Regions from separate parts of the Streptomyces rishiriensis genome, predicted to be linked through region 1. Evidence: predicted binding sites of a transcription regulator. Region 1 holds the regulator's gene; the other holds the start of a gene.
What was found. Region 1 encodes HrcA, which represses chaperone genes, less so after heat shock. Its sites were predicted from a motif close to TTNGCACTCNGNNNNNCNGAGTGCNAA; they were not measured.
Positions count from the first base shown of each region.

Region 2: a site for HrcA is predicted at 2,295-2,321, ahead of groL (chaperonin GroEL). Genes of this name have one in related genera too.

Region 1 covers NZ_JAUSWV010000002.1:2,916,795-2,923,881, forward strand. Annotated here, with positions in the region: gene QF030_RS15455 (hypothetical protein) at 1-286, shown strand, start outside; gene QF030_RS15460 (VOC family protein) at 228-620, opposite strand; gene QF030_RS15465 (16S rRNA (uracil(1498)-N(3))-methyltransferase) at 647-1,393, opposite strand; gene QF030_RS15470 (nitronate monooxygenase) at 1,390-2,478, opposite strand; gene dnaJ (molecular chaperone DnaJ) at 2,681-3,814, opposite strand; gene hrcA (heat-inducible transcriptional repressor HrcA) at 3,815-4,831, opposite strand; gene QF030_RS15485 (MBL fold metallo-hydrolase) at 4,991-5,734, shown strand; gene QF030_RS15490 (DUF3097 domain-containing protein) at 5,777-6,580, shown strand; gene hemW (radical SAM family heme chaperone HemW) at 6,848-7,087, opposite strand, start outside.
Region 2 covers NZ_JAUSWV010000002.1:3,923,372-3,930,458, reverse strand. Annotated here, with positions in the region: gene thrC (threonine synthase) at 1-1,073, shown strand, start outside; gene QF030_RS19850 (MoaD/ThiS family protein) at 1,192-1,467, shown strand; gene QF030_RS19845 (cold-shock protein) at 1,921-2,127, shown strand; gene groL (chaperonin GroEL) at 2,483-4,105, shown strand; gene QF030_RS19835 (hypothetical protein) at 4,215-4,376, opposite strand; gene QF030_RS19830 (hypothetical protein) at 4,373-5,206, opposite strand; gene QF030_RS19825 (DUF397 domain-containing protein) at 5,483-5,692, opposite strand; gene QF030_RS19820 (helix-turn-helix domain-containing protein) at 5,673-6,515, opposite strand; gene QF030_RS19815 (hypothetical protein) at 6,631-6,855, shown strand; gene QF030_RS19810 (hypothetical protein) at 6,891-7,079, shown strand.

The DNA.
Region 1 (7,087 bases):
CCTGCACCGGGACGGCGTCCGCACCCACCTCGTCTTCCGGGACGGTGAGGGGCGATACGTCGGCAGCGTCGCGTACGGGCACAGCGGCGGGGTGGGCGACCGCCACCATCACCTCAACCTCAACGAACCCGGTGTGGTGCGCGCCTTCGTCGACGAGGCCGTCAAGCGGGAACTGCTGCCCTACAACGGCGAGTTGGACGGCTGGGAGCTGTTCACCGCAGTGGCCCTCAGCCGAGCAGCAGCAGCCACTCCTGAAGTTCCACCAGATTGCCCTCCGGGTCCTTGAGGTGCGCCACGCGCATCCGGTCGGCCATCGGAGCGGGGCCGTGCACCAGGGCGACGCCGTGGGCGGTGATCCGCGCGCACATGGCGTCCAGGTCGTCCACGCGCAGGGCCACCAGGGAGCGGTGACCGTGCGCCGCGTCGCCCAGTTCGCCGAGCACCTCCGCCATCATCGCCCGGTCCTGGACGGCTATCCCCGCCGAACCGGTGGCGGGAGAGAACTTTTCGTACGGGCCCCGCTCCGCCCCCGACTGCGGCTTGAGGCCGAGGACGTGGGCGTAGAAGCGGTAGCAGGCGGCGAAGTCGGTGACCAGCAGCCTCACCTGGACGAATTCCACGGTGTCCTCCCGGAGGGCGGGCGGGGTCAGGACCAGCGGCCGGTCCTGCCCAGGAGCAGGGACGCGGCCGCCGTGCCGGCGGTCGAGGTGCGCAGGACGCTCCGCCCGAGCCGGTACGCCTTCGCGCCCGCCTGCGCGAAAAGCGCCAGCTCGTCGGGCGAGACGCCCCCTTCGGGGCCCACGACGAGCACGATCTCGCCCGTGGCGGGGAGGGCGGCGGTGGCCAGGGGCTCGCTGCCGTAGTCACGGTCCTCGTGCAGGACGGCGGCGAAGTCGGCGCGGGCGAGAAGCTCCGCCACCTGCCGGGACGTCGACGCGTCGGCGACCTCGGGGAAGCGGACCCGACGGGACTGCTTGCCGGCCTCGCGGGCGGTGGCCCGCCATTTGGCGAGCGCCTTCGCGCCGCGCTCCCCCTTCCACTGGGTGATACAGCGCGCGGCCGCCCACGGCACGATCGCGTCGACGCCCGTCTCGGTCATCGTCTCCACGGCCAGCTCACCGCGGTCGCCCTTCGGCAGCGCCTGGACGACGGTGATCCGGGGCGTCTCGGCGGGCTCCTCGGTCACCTCTCCCAGGCTCACCACCAGCCGGTCCTTGCCCTCGGCGGCGACGACCTCGCCGCGCGCCCAGCGTCCGGCGCCGTCGGTCAGGACGACCTCCTCGCCGCTCCGCAGCCGCTTCACGGACACGGCGTGCCGGCCCTCGGGACCGTCCAGTACGAACGGGGAGCGGGAGGAGGGGAGTTCGTCGACGACGAAGACGGGCGCCGTCACGAGGCACCGTCCTCGCCTGCCGGGAACTCCGACAACGCTGTCCGCGCCTCGGCGAGTTCGGACACCAGGACCTCCACCAGCTGCCCGGCGGGCAGCTCCCGGGCGAGCCGGTGGCCCTGCCCCGCCCACAACGCCATGCCCTGCGCGTCGCCCGCCTTGGCGGCCGCCTTGCGCAGCGGCGTGGTGAGGTGGTGGACCTCCGGGTAGGCGGCCGGCGCGTACGGGCCGTGCTCGCGCAGGAAGCGGTTGACCAGGCCGCGGGCCGGGCGTCCGGAGAAGGCGCGGGTCAGCTCGGTGCGCACGAAGAGAGGGTTGGTCAGCGCCTGCTTGTGCACGGCGTGCGCGCCGGACTCGGGCGTGACCAGGAACGCGGTGCCCAACTGGGCGGCGCTCGCGCCGGCCGCGAGGACGGCGGCGATCTGGCTGCCGCGCATGAGCCCGCCCGCGGCGACGATCGGCAGGTTCACGGATTCGCGGACCTGGGCGATCAGCGCGAGCAGTCCGATGCCGGAGCGGTCGTTCTCCGGGTTGTCCCTGTGGGTGCCCTGGTGGCCACCGGCCTCCACGCCCTGCACGATCACCGCGTCCGCGCCGGCCCGCTCCACCGCGCGGGCCTCCTCCGCGGTGGTCACCGTGACCAGGGTGAACGTTCCCCCGCGGCGCAGGGACTCCAGCGCCTCGATGCTCGGGATGCCGAAGTGGAAGGACACCGCCGGCACCGGGTTGTCCAGCAGCACGGCGAGCTTGGCGTCGTAGCCGTCGTCGCGGCCGCTTTCCGGGTCGCCCAGCTCGGTCTCGTACCAGGCGGCCTCACCGGCCAGCTGATGGGCGTAGACCTCGACGGCGCCCGTCTCCGCGTACTCGGGCTGCGGCATGAAGAGGTTCACGCCGAAGGGACGGGCCGTGAGGCTCCGCAGCTGCTTGATCTCCTGGTACATGCCGTCGGCCGTCTTGTACCCGGCGGCGAGGAACCCGAGCCCACCGGCCTCGCACACGGCGGCCGCGAGTCGCGGGAGGGAAACACCGCCCGCCATGGGGGCCTGCACGATCGGATACGGGAAGAGATCGGTCAGTGCGGAGGACATGACGGCATGTTGTCACGTCCTTTGAACAAGTCCGAATCGACCCTTCCCCTGCGCACGTGCCCCCCGGTCAGCCCGTCCGGGGTGCGGGGAGGGGGCCCTTCCGGGGGCCGGAAGCGGGTGTCCGGGCGCGCAGCCCCGGGGCGGGAAAGGGAGGGGGCGACGGAGGCCGTTCAGCCCCCGTCGCCCCCTCCGTCACCGCCCGTCACCGCCCGTTGAACGCGTCCTTCAGCCGGGAGAACAACCCCTGCTGGCCGGGCTGGAACTGCCCCGTGGGCCGCTCCTCGCCCCGCAGCTTGGCCAGCTCCCGCAGCACCCGCTCCTGCTCGGGGTCGAGCTTGCTCGGCGTCTGCACCTCGACATGCACGATGAGGTCACCACGCCCCCCGCCCCGCAGATGCGTGACACCCCGGCCGTGCAGCGGGATCGACTGGCCGGACTGGGTACCGGGCCGGATGTCGACCTCCTCCAGCCCGTCCAGCGTCTCCAGCGGCACCTTGGTGCCGAGCGCCGCCGCCGTCATCGGCAGGGTCACCGTGCAGTGCAGGTCGTCGCCGCGCCGCTGGAACTGCGCGTGCGGCAGCTCGTGGATCTCCACGTACAGGTCGCCGGCGGGGCCGCCGCCGGGGCCGACCTCGCCCTCGCCCGCGAGCTGGATCCGGGTGCCGTTGTCGACACCGGCCGGGATCTTCACCGTCAGCGTGCGGCGCGAGCGCACGCGCCCGTCGCCCGCGCACTCCGGGCACGGGGTCGGCACGACGGTGCCGAAGCCCTGGCATTGCGGACACGGCCGCGAGGTCATGACCTGCCCGAGGAAGGACCGCGTCACCTGCGACACCTCGCCGCGGCCGCGGCACATGTCACACGTCTGGGCACTGGTGCCGGGAGCCGCGCCCTCGCCACTGCACGTCGTGCACACGATCGCCGTGTCGACCTGGAGGTCCTTGGTCGTGCCGAAGGCCGCCTCCTCGAGGTCGATCTCCAGCCGGATCATCGCGTCCTGGCCGCGCCGGGTGCGCGAGCGCGGACCGCGCTGCGACGCCGTACCGAAGAACGCGTCCATGATGTCGGAGAAGTTCCCGAAGCCACCGGCGCCGAAGCCGCCCGCGCCGCCGCCCGACTGCGACAGCGGGTCGCCGCCGAGGTCGTAGACCTGCTTCTTCTGCGGATCCGACAGCACCTCGTAGGCGGCGTTGATCTCCTTGAACCGCTCCTGGGTCTTCGGGTCCGGGTTGACGTCCGGGTGCAGCTCGCGCGCGAGCCGCCGGAAGGCCTTCTTGATCTCTTCCTGCGACGCATCGCGGCGCACGCCGAGAACGGCGTAGTAGTCCGTGGCCACCTACGACTCCGCCAGGATCTGTCCGACGTACCGTGCCACCGCTCGTACCGCTCCCATCGTTCCCGGGTAATCCATGCGGGTCGGTCCGACCACGCCCAGCTTGGCGACTGCTTCGCCGCCCGAACCGTAGCCGACCGACACCACCGAAGTGGAGTTGAGCCCCTCATAGGCGTTCTCGTGACCGATGCGTACGGTCATGCCCGAATCCCCCGCCTCGCCAAGGAGCTTGAGGAGCACGACCTGCTCCTCCAGTGCCTCCAGGACGGGGCGGATGGTGAGGGGAAAGTCATGTCCGAAGCGGGTGAGATTGGCGGTACCGCCGATCATCAGCCGCTCCTCGTTCTCCTCGACGAGCGTCTCCAGCAGGGTGGAGAGCACCGTCGTGACCGTGCCGCGGTCCTCGGCCTCGAAGGCCTCCGGCAGATCCTCCACCAGCCGCGGCACGTCCGCGAAGCGGCGCCCCGCGACCCGGCTGTTGAGCCGGGCGCGCAGATCCGCCAGTGAGGCCTCGCCGAAGGGCGCCGGACAGTCCACCATCCGCTGCTCGACCCGCCCGGTGTCCGTGATCAGCACGAGCATCAGGCGTGCGGGCGCGAGCGAGAGAAGCTCCACGTGCCGCACGGTCGAGCGGGTCAGGGACGGGTACTGCACGACGGCGACCTGCCGGGTGAGCTGCGCGAGCAGCCGTACGGTCCTGGCCACCACGTCGTCGAGGTCGACGGCGCCGTCGAGGAAGTTCTGGATGGCCCGCCGCTCGGGCCCGGTCATCGGCTTGACGCCGGCGAGCTTGTCGACGAACAGCCGGTAGCCCTTGTCCGTGGGGATCCGCCCGGCACTGGTGTGCGGCTGGGCGATGTACCCCTCGTCCTCCAGGGCGGCCATGTCGTTGCGGACCGTCGCCGGGGACACGCCGAGGCTGTGCCGCTCGGTGAGCGCCTTCGACCCCACGGGTTCCTCGGTGCCGACGTAGTCCTGGACGATGGCGCGCAGCACCTGGAGCCTGCGTTCACTCAGCATCGCGCGCACACCTCCCGCAGTAGTCCCCAGTCCCCTGGGCGCCTCGTCTGGCACTCTTCACATCCGAGTGCCAGCGTTCCCCGGCCCAGTGTACGGCTGTGGGGTACACCCGGGGCAAGGTCGGCCCCCGGTACGGCGTCGTAGGGCTAGCGTCGCGGTATGACGGTGACTTGGGAAGAGCTCGGATGGGAGCGGGTCGCGGCCGGGGTCGGGCGGGTGCGGCTGCCGGGCTGGGACTGCACGGCGGGGCTGGTCGTCGGGGCGGGCGCGGTGCTGATGATCGACGCGGGGTCGAGCCTGGCGGAGGGGGTGCGGCTGCGGGCCTGGGCCGAGGAACTCAGCGGCTCCCGTGTGACCCATCTCGCTCTCACCCACCCCCACTTCGACCATGTGTTCGGGGCTGCCGCCTTCGCGGGCGCGGAGGTCTTCGGGGCGGTGGGGGTGGACACCGTGGCGGCCGAGGAGCTGCGGGCGGACGCGGTGCGCAACGGTCTCGACGAGACGGCGGCGACGGAGGCCGCGGACACTCTCGTCCGGCCCCGGCACCTCGTCTCCGGCGAGTGGACCCTTGACCTGGGCGACGGCCGGCAGGTCCTGCTGGCGAACGTCGGACCCGGTCACACCGCCCACGACCTGGTGGTTCTGGTCCCGGGGACTTCCGGTGGCCCCGGCGTGCCGGACTCCCCCGAGACGGTGTTCTGCGGCGACCTGGTCGAGGAGTCCGGCGAGCCCCAGGCCGGCCACGACGCCGTGCCGTCCCAATGGCCCGCCGCCCTCGACCGCCTCCTCGAACTCGGCGGCGAGGACGCGGTGTACGTGCCCGGTCACGGAGCGGTGGTGGACGCGGCGTTCGTACGGGCGCAACGGGACGCGCTGGCGGCCCGTTTCGGCGTGTCGCCCTGATCGTGTGTCCCCCGGCCCGCCGCTTCTCCTATCGTCATCCGAATGCGCCAGTACTCCGCCGACCTGACCCCTCCCTGGAAGAAGCCGAAGCCGGTACCCGAGGTCCCGGCCGAGCCCGGGCTGGTGGTGGAGGAGCCCGGCACCGGGTTCTGCGGCGCGGTGATCCGCTGCGAGGCGGGCACGGTGACCCTGGAGGACCGCTTCGGCAAGCACCGGGTGTTCCCGCTGGAGCCGCGCGGCTTCCTGCTGGAGGGCAGGGTCGTGACCCTCGTGCGGCCGGCCTCCGCGGGCCCGGCGCGCCCCACCCGTACCGCCTCCGGTTCGGTCGCCGTCCCCGGCGCACGCGCGCGGGTCGCCCGAGCCGGCCGGATCTACGTCGAGGGCCGGCACGACGCCGAGCTGGTCGAGAAGGTGTGGGGCGACGACCTGCGCGTCGAGGGTGTGGTCGTGGAGTACCTGGAGGGCGTGGACGACCTGCCGTCGATCGTCGCCGAGTTCGCGCCGGGCCCCGACGCGAGGCTGGGCGTCCTGGTGGACCACCTCCTCCCCGGCACGAAGGAGTGGCGCATCGCCCGCTCGGTCACGAGCGAGCACGCCCTGGTCGTCGGCCACCCGTACATCGACATCTGGGAAGCCGTGAAGCCGTCGGCTGTCGGGATCGAATCCTGGCCCCGGGTACCGCACGGCCAGGACTGGAAGACGGGCGTGTGCCGCGCCCTGGGCTGGCCGGAGAACACCGGGGCGGTCTGGCAGGCGATCCTGAAGCGGGTGGGTTCCTACAAGGACCTCGAGCCGGAGCTGCTGGGCCGGGTCGAGGAACTGATCGACTTCGTGACCGCACCCTGAGCCGCACGGCTCCCGACCCCGGCTCTCCGGTATCCCGGCCCCGGCTTCCGGCTCCGGCTTCCCGCCCTCCGGCCCCGCCCGCCGGCCCTGACTTCCGGCTCTCCGGCATCCCGGCCCCAGCTTGCGGCTTCCCGCCCTCCGGCCCCGGCTTCCGGCTCCGGCTCTCCGGCATCCCGGCCCCGGCTTCCGGCTCCGCTACCCGCCCTCCGGCCCCGGCTCCCCGGCTCCCCGCTCCCCGCTCCCCGCTCCCCGCTCCCCGCTCCCCGCTCAGTCCACCAGGTCCCGCACCACCGCGTCCGCCAGCAGTCGCCCGCGCAGGGTGAGCACGGCCCGCCCCTCGTCGTAGGGGCCCCTGTCGAGCAGCCCGTCGGCCAGGGCCCTGCGCGACGCCGCGAGCCCGTCCGGCCGCAGCAGGTCCAGCGGTACGCCCTCCCGCAGCCGCAGCTCCAGCAGGATCCGCTCCACCCGGCGGTCCTCGGCCGGCAGCAGCTCCCGTCCGGCACCCGG
Region 2 (7,087 bases), 1.0 Mb from region 1:
GGCGCTACGCGCCGCTGCTGCCCGTCCCGGCGGACGTGGCCGACCAGCCCAACATCAACCCTGGTTGGACCAAGCTCGTCCAGGCCGACAACCTCGCCCGTGAACTGGGCGTCGACGCCGGCAAGCTCTTCGTCAAGGACGACTCCGGCAACCCGACGCACTCCTTCAAGGACCGGGTCGTCGCCCAGGCCATCGAGGCCGCCCGCGCGTTCGGATTCACCACTCTGTCCTGCTCCTCCACGGGCAACCTGGCCGGTGCCGTCGGCGCCGCCGCCGCCCGGGCGGGCTTCCGGTCCTGCGTGTTCATCCCGCACGACCTGGAGCAGGGCAAGGTCGTCATGGCCGCGATCTACGGCGGCGAGCTCGTCGGCATCGAGGGCAACTACGACGACGTCAACCGCTTCTGCTCCGAGCTCATCGGCGACCCGGCGGGCGAGGGCTGGGGCTTCGTCAACGTCAACCTGCGGCCGTACTACGCCGAGGGCTCCAAGACGCTGGCGTACGAGATCTGCGAGCAGCTCGGCTGGCGGCTGCCGGACCAGCTGGTCGTGCCGATCGCCTCCGGCTCCCAGCTGACGAAGATCGACAAGGGTCTCCAGGAGCTGATCAAGCTCGGACTCGTCGAGGACAGGCCGTACAAGATCTTCGGCGCGCAGGCCGAGGGCTGCTCCCCGGTGTCCGTCGCCTACAAGGCCGGGCACGACGTGGTCCGCCCCCAGAAGCCGAACACCATCGCCAAGTCGCTGGCCATCGGCAACCCGGCGGACGGCCCGTACGTCCTCGACATCGCGCGGCGCACCGGCGGTGCGGTGGAGGACGTGGACGACGAGCAGGTCGTCGACGCCATCAAGCTGCTGGCGCGGACCGAGGGCATCTTCGCGGAGACCGCCGGCGGGGTGACGGTGGGCGTGACGCGCAAGCTGATCGAGAACGGTCTTCTCGACCCGACGCTCACCACCGTCGTGCTGAACACCGGCGACGGCCTGAAGACGCTGGACGCGGTGGCCGGCACCGGTCTGACCGCGACCATCCGCCCGAACCTGGAGTCGTTCCGGGACGCGGGTCTCGGCTGAGAATCTGATGTCCGTGCGCGGGTCGCGGGGCTGGTCGCAGCCCACCCGGCGGCAGCCGCACGATCCAGCAGCCCCGCGCCCCTTCGGGGGCGCTCCGCCTGACCGGAGGTCGAAAGTCATGAGCGTTACCGTCCGCATCCCCACCATCCTCCGCACCTACACGGGTGGCGCCGCCGAGGTGAAGGCCGAGGGCGGCACCCTCGGCGAGGTCGTCTCCGATCTGGAGAAGAACCACACCGGCATCGCCGCCCGGATCCTGGACGACCAGGGCAAGCTGCGCCGGTTCGTCAACGTGTACGTGAACGACGACGACGTCCGGTTCGAGCAGGGTCTGGAGACGGTGACTCCGGACGGTGCGGGCGTCTCGATCATCCCGGCCGTCGCCGGCGGCTGACCCGTGTTCAGTACCCATCGGTAGTAACCGTCGGTAACAGCGATTACCGAGCGTTCATCGAATTGCCCTCTCCGCGATAGAAGCGGAGGGGGCAATTCAATGTGGTTGAGCGCGGTACAGTTGGGGAACCCGGTCCTGATCCACGGATCCGGCGTCTTTTCTCTCCGCCCCACGCCCGACAAGAAGCAGCCAATGTGCGCGCCTCTTTCGTGGCTTTTGCGGCTTATGTAGGGCCCGACTTGCCCTCAATTCAGGCGAATTCTCGCCACATTCCGGATCCCGCACGTCCGGAATTCTCGTCCGACTGACCTGTTGCAGACGGCAGTTGGACAGATACATTCAGCCGCGGTCGACGCGTTCCGGCGCACGCCCCCAAGCCAACCGGGGGGTGAGGTCTGACCCGGATCCGCGAAGTGTGGATCTGTGCAAGGGCCAGTAATAGGGGAGTTAGGCATGGCTCAGGGCACCGTCAAATGGTTCAACGCGGAGAAGGGGTACGGCTTCATCGCGGTCGACGGTGGTGCGGATGTTTTCGTCCACTACAGCGCGATTCAGATGGACGGCTACCGCACCCTGGAAGAGGGTCAGCGGGTCGATTTCGAGATCTCGCAGGGTCAGAAGGGGCCGCAGGCGGACATGGTCCGGCTCGCGACCGGCTGAAGCACGCGCCGACTGAAAGCGTCGTTCTTCTGTACAACTGACGAAGGGCTCGCACTCCCACGGGGGGCGAGCCCTTCGGTCTGTCCCGGGACTGCGCGGGGGTGCCCGGCGGCGACCGCGAGGCCCCCGTGGGAGGTGTCCGGAAGGGGCCCGGTCCGGCGGAGGCGCTTGCACTCTCATGGGTCGAGTGCTAATCATTGGCGTTAGCACTCTGAAGGTGAGAGTGACAACGAGGACCGGGTCGGTGAGGCCCGCAGGCCAGGTGGGGCAAGGAACCACGAGGCCGGCGAGCCGTCCGTCGCGGGCGCCAGCGCGGTCCGGAGCAATCCACCCCAGTCCGGGAGGACCACTTCACATGGCCAAGATCATCGCGTTCGACGAGGAGGCACGGCGCGGCCTCGAGCGCGGCATGAACCAGCTCGCGGACGCCGTGAAGGTGACGCTCGGCCCCAAGGGCCGCAACGTCGTCCTCGAGAAGAAGTGGGGCGCACCCACGATCACCAACGATGGTGTTTCCATCGCCAAGGAGATCGAGCTCGAGGACCCGTACGAGAAGATCGGCGCCGAGCTGGTCAAGGAAGTCGCCAAGAAGACGGACGACGTCGCCGGTGACGGTACGACCACCGCGACCGTCCTCGCCCAGGCCCTGGTCAAGGAAGGCCTGCGCAACGTAGCCGCCGGCGCCAACCCCATGGCCCTCAAGCGCGGGATCGAGAAGGCCGTCGAGGCCGTCTCCGGTGCCCTGCTCGAGCAGGCCAAGGATGTCGAGACCAAGGAGCAGATCGCCTCCACGGCCTCCATCTCCGCCGCCGACACCCAGATCGGCGAGCTCATCGCCGAGGCGATGGACAAGGTCGGCAAGGAAGGCGTCATCACCGTCGAGGAGTCCCAGACCTTCGGTCTGGAGCTGGAGCTCACCGAGGGTATGCGCTTCGACAAGGGCTACATCTCGGCGTACTTCGCCACCGACATGGAGCGTATGGAGGCCGTCCTCGACGACCCGTACATCCTGATCGCGAACTCCAAGATCGCCAACGTCAAGGACCTGCTCCCGCTCCTCGAGAAGGTCATGCAGGGCGGCAAGCCGCTGCTGATCATCGCCGAGGACGTCGAGGGCGAGGCCCTGTCGACGCTGGTCGTCAACAAGATCCGCGGCACCTTCAAGTCCGTCGCGGTCAAGGCCCCGGGCTTCGGCGACCGCCGCAAGGCGATGCTGAACGACATCGCCATCCTCACCGGTGGCGAGGTCATCTCCGAGGAGGTCGGTCTCAAGCTCGAGAACACGACCATCGACCTGCTCGGCAAGGCCCGCAAGGTCGTCATCACCAAGGACGAGACCACCATCGTCGACGGTGCCGGGTCCTCGGACCAGGTCGCCGGCCGGGTCAACCAGATCCGCGCCGAGATCGAGAACAGCGACTCGGACTACGACCGCGAGAAGCTGCAGGAGCGCCTGGCGAAGCTCGCCGGAGGTGTCGCGGTCATCAAGGCCGGCGCCGCCACCGAGGTGGAGCTCAAGGAGCGCAAGCACCGCATCGAGGACGCCGTCCGCAACGCGAAGGCCGCCGTCGAGGAGGGCATCGTCGCCGGTGGTGGCGTTGCGCTCATCCAGGCGTCCGCCGTCTTCGAGAAGCTGGAACTCGAGGGTGACGAGGCGACCGGCGCCAACGCCGTGCGCATCGCGCTCGAGGCCCCGCTCAAGCAGATCGCCGTCAACGGTGGTCTCGAGGGTGGCGTCGTCGTCGAGAAGGTCCGCAACCTGCCCATCGGTCACGGCCTGAACGCCGCGACCGGCGAGTACGTCGACATGATCGCCGAAGGCATCATCGACCCGGCGAAGGTCACGCGCTCTGCCCTGCAGAACGCCGCCTCCATCGCCGCGCTGTTCCTCACCACCGAGGCCGTCATCGCCGACAAGCCGGAGAAGTCCGCCGCGCCTGCCGGTGGCGGTATGCCCGGCGGTGACATGGACTTCTGATCGACCTGACGGTTGATCGCCTGTCCTTCACGCCGAGGGCGGCACTTCCCGGAAACGGGGGGTGCCGCCCTCGGGCGTTTCCGGGGTGCCGAGATCGCGGCGAGGGGCGTCAGGTGCTGCGTACGGCCCCCGGTGGTCCCTCCGTCCCCAACCGGTGCACGAACGCGTCGTACGACATCGACAGGCCGGACGGCGCCGCCTCACGAGCCCGCGCTTCGTCGGCGTCGGCCTCGTCCCGCATCCGCCGAAGCTCTTCCGGTTCGCTGATCACCGGGATGCTGCTGTCCTTTCCGGGTGTCTCCGGGACATCGCGGCTCGGATGCCCGCCGCATGGGCGTGGACGGTCGAGGTGGGTACCGGCGCCGGGGGGTGAGCGGGTCCGCACTCGCCCCGGCAGCCGCCGCACAGGCCGCCGGGCAAGGACTCCGAGCGGCCCGGGAGACCGCACTTCGCGCACTCCAGCATCCGGCGGGGCGGGCGTGGGACAGGCGGCTCCGGTGGGAGCTTGTCCGTCAGGCGGCGGCGCAGCAGGGCCGCCGGGCTGTGGACGGGAGTGGGCAGTCCTGCGGTCAGGGCGGCGGTGAGCGTCTCCTCGGTGGCTCCCCGCGCGAACCACTCCTCCACCAGCGGGGCGAGCCGCGCGCAGTCGGCGGCGGAGAGCGAGAGGACGGGGGCTGTGCGGCCGAGGGCGGCGAGGAGGACGTGGGCGCGGGAGCGGGTGGCGGCCCGGGCTCGTTCGGGGTCCGCCGACTCCTCCGGTACGTCACCTCGCGTGAACGTCGCCCACCAGCCGTCGTCACGTGCGGTACGGGTGAACCACGTTCGGGTGATCCAGCGCGACTCGCCCGAAGCGGTCGCCATACGTTCCCGGCCTCGCCTCAAGTGCCCGGCCTGCTGGATGCGGTTGAGGGCTGTGCGCAGGGCGCACTGACCGTACGGGAGCTGCTTGGCCAGCGTCTTCACGGAGATGTCCGTACCGTCGGGCAGCCGGTCGAGATATGCGGCGATGGCCGCTTCGCGGGGCGGGAGGTGCGCGAAGTCGTTCCTGGTGCGGGGGAGTTGTCCCGGCGCGGCGCGCTTTCCGTAACCCGGATTGGCCATCGGGTGCGGGGATACGTGCGCGAGCGGGGAGGCGGCACTAAGCTTGGCGTCAGCCACGGATCGACTGCTTTCGATCTTGTAGGTCAAGCCCCCGCAGGTGTTGGCGCACCTGGCGGGGGCTGTTTCGTTATGCGCACGCTAGGGGGTGGTGACCTTCCGTGGCAAGTCGGTCGCTCCACGTCAACTCGCCGGGTGGGAGGGTGGGTTGGGACCCTCCTACCGATCCATGCAAAGAGGGCTCGGAGCTGGGCGCTTGAGCTTCGGGGCCGGTGTGGATCAGTTGTCCTTGAGGTTCTCCACGAACGCGGCCCATGCTTCGGCCCGGAACGCGAGCTTCGGGCCGAGGGGGGTTTTGGAGTCCCGGACGGGGACGAGGGTGGGGTGGCCGGGGGCGACCTCCAGGCAGTTGCCGCCCTCTCCGCCGCTGTAGCTGGACTTGTGCCAGGTGGCGGTGCTCAGGTCGTACTCACGGCTGCGGTTGTCCATGCTCGTAATCCTGCGCCACCGACTCCAGCAGAGCCAGTGAATCCTGCGGGGAAAGCGCCGTTGCCTGGAGCAGGTTGAACGTCAGGGTGTGGCGGGCGACGGTGGCCGGATCGTCCAGCAGCCTTCCCATGTCCGGGCCCTCGACGAAAGAGAGCGGGGGAGCGTCCTCGAACTCCATGAGTTTCAGGGCGCCGGTCATCGACGCGTGTGCACCGGAACCGAACGGCAGTACCTGAACGATGATCCGATGCTTGCGGATCAGCTCCGCCACGTGACGGAGTGCCTCCGCCATCACTGGCCCTCCGCCCACCATCCGGTGGAGCACCGCTTCATCGAGGATCGCCCACAACAACGGCGTTGTTGGGTCGTCGAGGACATGCGCCCGTTCGAGGCGGGCAGCCACCGATTCGCCGATCTCGGTGGCGGGAGCGGTCGGCTTGTACGCGCGGAACACCGCAGCGGCGTATCCCTTCGTCTGCAGAAGCCCTGGGATCAGCATCTGCGCGTACTCCTTGATCGTTACGGCGATCGCCTCCGCCTCCGCCGCCTCCGCGAAATGGTCCGGGTACTTCGACTTGGCCAGCGCCTGGCAGTTGCGGACGAAGAAGCCGCCCGTGCCCAGGATCTCGTCTATGTGGACGGCGTATTCGAGCTGCATGCGCCTTGTCCCGGCCTCCAACTGGCCGATGAACGAACCGCTGACGAAGAGCGGCTCGCCCAGTTCGGTCTGGCTGAGGCCCTGCTGCTCGCGTGCGTGCCGCAATTCCGCGCCCAGTAACGCTCGCGGGGACGATGACGGATCGAGGTCCTTCGGTCCTGGCATGGCGACTCCCTGTCACACAGGTGGGTTTGTTGGGACGCCGTATCTGGCCAGGTTAGGGGTGTGGTCGCCACGCTGTGTGGTGAAAGGGAACACTCAGCGTGGAGGAATGGGCGAGATGGAGACGACAACGGGTGAGCGGCCCGCGCGGACGGTTCAGGAAGCTGTGGATCAGTTGCGGGCCGCCCTGCACGAGGTGGGGATCGTCCTGCCGTCGTTGCGGATCGACCCGGTCTCGGGCGCGCACGGGGACCCGTACGCCCTGGTGGACCTGGGCCGCTGCAACCTGGGCGTGGCCTCTCGGCTGGCCGCGGCGCTGCGCGGGGCGGGGGCGGGCGCGTGAGCGGGGTGTACGTCCGGGACGCGAGGAGCGGGCGGGTGGGGGAGGTCATGGAACGGCTGGAGGATCGGGTGGTGCTGCGGCCGGTGGGTGGCGGGCGGGAGTGGGACTGTCTGCCGGAGGACGTGGAAGCGGCGGCGCCGGGTGACGTGCTGCGGGAGAGGGTGCGCCGGCTGAACCGGGACACCCGTTCCCGGCAGGCGGCCGTCGGTCAGGAGGCGGTGTAGTACGAGGC